2 regions of the Anoxybacillus suryakundensis genome follow, and region 1 is predicted to be linked to the other one. Evidence: a T-box and tRNA genes for the amino acid it is inferred to sense, from the RefSeq annotation. Region 1 holds a T-box; the other holds one or more tRNA genes.

What was found. The T-box of region 1 lies ahead of ASC42_RS00040 (valine--tRNA ligase). A T-box ahead of a tRNA ligase gene usually reads a tRNA of that ligase, here a tRNA-Val.
Region 2: it has a tRNA-Val gene. The T-box ahead of ASC42_RS00040 (valine--tRNA ligase) is inferred to sense a tRNA for this amino acid. The anticodon was not compared.

What each region holds. Positions count from the first base shown of each region.
Region 1 is NZ_LIOK01000001.1:10,291-12,496, reverse strand. Features, by position in the region: gene ASC42_RS00055 (protein kinase family protein) at 1-325, shown strand, start outside; gene ASC42_RS00050 (hypothetical protein) at 310-501, opposite strand; T-box leader at 639-861, shown strand; gene ASC42_RS00040 (valine--tRNA ligase) at 903-2,206, shown strand, end outside.
Region 2 is NZ_LIOK01000002.1:211,698-213,903, forward strand. Features, by position in the region: gene ASC42_RS02250 (DMT family transporter) at 1-20, opposite strand, end outside; tRNA gene ASC42_RS02255 (tRNA-Val) at 891-963, opposite strand; gene ASC42_RS02260 (hypothetical protein) at 1,066-1,698, opposite strand; gene ASC42_RS02265 (HD domain-containing protein) at 1,818-2,206, shown strand, end outside.

The sequences.
Region 1 (2,206 bases):
AGCACGCTGGGCGCCTCCATTTCATGATTTACTTTTCTTTTTTCGCCAATATTTGCACACGTATCCGATTGTATGTGATGAAGCAGTACAATGGCTTTCACAATATGAACAAACATTGGCGCTTGAAGAAGATGAGCGGTTACTATTTTTTCATTTACTTGTTGATCCTCATCGTTTTGTTCGTCTCATTCATCGGTACGAGCAACAACGTCATGAGCGACAATTCACCGCTACTTGGCAGCAGGCATATTGGCAAATGAAAAATATCGAATATGTCATCGGAAAATGGGAAGAAGAAAAACAAACGGATCAAATCCAATCATAATGTAAAGCGAAGGAAAGAAAAATGAAAATAGCAAGTAAAATGACATCAATTGTTGTTGGAAATAAAATCGTGCGAATTGCTTGAACAACGGTAATCGGAATGATGCATTGTTCAGCAATGAAGCGAAGTTTTCTTAACCACGGTGGCCAAGCGTACGGATTGTAACGCTTACGCATATGCTCACTTCCTTTTCAAATGGTTAGCTCCATATGTTGGAGCTTTTCTTTTTTTATCATATGTATAAAGGAGTGAAAATGTGGCAAACCTTATTGACGATTCATATGATTTTTATATAGTATTATGTATGAATAGAAAAAAAGCGAAGATGGGGAAGAGTACGGCGCAACCCGCCTGGCAGAGAGGGAAATCAGTAGCTGCGAGATTTCCTAGGTTTGTGGTCGTCGGAAGGTCGCCCTGGAGCTGCTTCTTCGAACGAAAGTAGAAGAAGCCGGTGCATCGCCGTTATCGATTTGAGTGCTTAAGCGTAGCTTAAGAAAAAAGGTGGTACCGCGAAAGAGTCTCCTTTCGTCCTTTTCGGATGAAAGGAGTTTTTTATTTGAATGAAGGAGGGATTTTTATGTTATCGCCAAAATATGACCACCGTACTGTTGAGGCAAACCGTTATGAATGGTGGTTAAAAGGAAAGTTTTTTGAAGCAACAAGCGATGAAACGAAAAAACCGTTTACGATCGTCATTCCACCGCCAAACGTGACAGGGAAACTTCATTTAGGACATGCGTGGGATACGACGTTGCAAGACATTATTACGCGCATGAAGCGCATGCAAGGATATGACGTTTTATGGCTTCCGGGCATGGACCATGCGGGAATTGCCACGCAAGCGAAAGTCGAAGAAAAGTTGCGCAATGAAGGAAAGACGCGCTACGACTTAGGACGTGAAAAGTTCGTCGAAGAGACGTGGAAATGGAAAGAAGAATATGCAGGGCACATTCGCTCTCAATGGGCGAAACTGGGGCTTGGTCTCGATTATACGCGCGAGCGCTTTACGCTTGATGAAGGATTATCAAAAGCGGTGCGTGAAGTATTCGTTTCGCTATATAACAAAGGACTTATTTATCGTGGCGAATACATTATTAACTGGGATCCAGTAACAAAAACAGCATTATCGGACATTGAAGTCGTGTATAAAGATGTGCAAGGTGCCCTATATCATATGCGCTATCCACTTGTAGACGGCTCAGGCTATATCGAAGTGGCAACGACTCGTCCAGAAACGATGCTCGGCGATACAGCCGTTGCTGTTCATCCAGAAGACGAGCGCTACAAACATCTTATCGGAAAAACAGTCATTTTACCGATCGTTGGTCGTGAAATTCCGATTATTGGTGATGAGTACGTCGATATGTCTTTCGGTTCCGGAGCGGTGAAAATTACGCCAGCACATGATCCAAACGACTTTGAAATCGGAAACCGTCATAACTTGCCGCGCGTTCTTGTCATGAATGAAGACGGTACGATGAACGACAATGCGCTTCAATATAAGGGACTCGATCGTTTCGAATGCCGTAAACAAATCGTCAAAGATTTACAAGAACAAGGTGTGCTATTTAAAATCGAAGAGCATATGCATTCTGTCGGTCATAGCGAACGGAGCGGTGCTGTCGTAGAACCGTATTTGTCGACACAATGGTTTGTCAAAATGAAGCCGCTTGCTGAGGCTGCCATTGAACTACAAAAAACAGAAGGAAAAGTGAATTTCGTCCCAGAGCGATTTGAAAAAACGTATTTACATTGGATGGAAAACATTCGCGATTGGTGCATTTCTCGCCAGCTTTGGTGGGGTCATCGCATCCCAGCATGGTATCATAAAGAAACAGGCGAAGTGTATGTTGGACACGAACCACCAGCAGACATTGAAAA
Region 2 (2,206 bases), on a different contig from region 1:
CCGAAAAATGTTTGTCTCATCTTCTTTCCCCCGTCTTTTTTGTTCTCTGCAAGACGGAACGAACCCCTGCTCCGTCTTAGAAACAAACGACGGGCTGATCGTTTTCAAACAAATACATGTACATCATCTTCCCTCCTATACGATCGTTATTTTTTTATTGTATCAAATATGTTTGATTTTTCTATACATTTTCCAACTACCATGAAGAATAATCGAGTAGGAGGAGGTGATTAACCTCCGTCCTCTCACACCACCGTACGTACGGTTCCGTATACGGCGGTTCAATCAAGATAATGACGACGTAAGCTTCCTTCCGTAAATAGCTGATCTTCTTATGCCAGTCGTCACTCCACCCTCCAAAAGATCCCCCACGGGATTCACCGTTTCCTTTCTCTTGGGAGGTACCATGTTTTCTGTGTTCATCATGACGTACTGAATGCCAAGGGCTATTTTCTCTTGATTGTTCAGTCCTTCCGAATCGTTCTAGACCGATTCGTACTATGACCTCTGCTGACTTCTGATGGTTCAGCTACTTATCACTAAGTAGGTTATGAAGCGTACTTCACGTATCCATCAGACCTCCTCGGGTAAGAGTACAATCTTTCCTTCCATCTATCTGCTTCATTTACTCTGTATCACCTTCGGCAGAAAGGACTTTGTTTTGTTTTGCAAACTCATCCAATGATACCTAGCCTTGTATGAAGTTCGTGTTCCTCAGACCGGAAGTTTGCCGCCCGCTTCCTTCAGATTCCGCGTCACCACGGACACCCTTGCGTTAAGCTAACTGCTACTTCTGCCTTCGCAGTTCGGGACTTTCACCCTAGAGATTGCCCCCATGCCGAGCGCACACGAAAAACCCCGAGCTCTCTAAAAGAACTCGGGTTTTGCGATGATTCCGACTGGGCTCGAACCAGCGACCTCCACCCTGTCAAGGTGGCGCTCTCCCAGCTGAGCTACGGAATCGTATGTCGTTGTCCTATCGAACACATTTTTTATTATAATCACCTTCATACACATTGTCAAATACTTTTTTTAAAAAATTTTTAGCCATCGCATACGCAATGGCTAATGGCGGATAAAGTCGATGTGAGTACCTTGAAAAAGGCCGTCTTTATATTCATATGTGACGATTAAACTGCCGATGTATTCGCCTTTTTTTCTTTCTAGCAATAAAACGGCCTTTAGCTTTTGTTTGTCGATCGCATACTTTACAAAGCGATCGAATGTCACTTTTATTCCTCTTTCACCTTGGCGATTGTACGGAATGAGGGCGTGAACATGATCGATGACAAGCTCTGTTCCTTCGTCTGTCTCTTTCATTTTCATGCTTTTTAAAACGACGGTGCGCGGATCTTCGACGATGACTTCTTCCATGCCGCTTTGGCTATGGGTGAATACGTGCACTTCGTTTTTATACGTGCCGTTTCCGCGCGCTTTCACGAGAAAAACGACAACATCTTCTTTTCCATCTTCCGTCACGTCAATGGAATATAATTGCGGAATGGCTTTCGGATCGTTCACATGTTCCCATTCTGGAAACGCATACGTCTCTTTGCCGACGCGCAACATAAAATGGCGCACCCAATCTCCATCTTCTTTTCCACACAATTGCACGTTTGCTTCATCCAATTTTTTCGTGCAAGCATGCCCATTGAATGAAAACGCTGTCATCATTGATAATAATAATGATAAAAACATATGCGTCCTCCAAACCTTTTTTCACTTAGTATGAAGGAAAAACAGAAAAATATGTATTGCCATGTTAGAAGTATACATGATATGATAATTAGAAAAACATTCGAAAGGGATGGTGAGCTATGAGACGTGTCACATTAACTGACATCTTCCTTCACCCCATCACCCAAAAATATTTAAAACGCTCAGGCGTCGCGCACGCCATTGCGACCGCATATCATGCGTATCGCCTCGCCTTACAGTACGGTGTCAACGTCGACTTGGCGACAAAAGCGGCATTGCTTCACGATATCGGTCATTACGAATGGTATTCAAACGGAACATGGGATTATGAAACATATAAACAAAACGACATTCACGCGATCAAAGGGGCTGAGCGAGCGCATAAACTGCTTATTCGACTCGGAGAACATCCTCAGCACGCGAAAGAAATCGCCCTCGCCATTTTGCTTCATACCGACTCGTATCTTCCAGAAGGAGAATTAAAACGAAAGCCGCTCCAGACGATCGT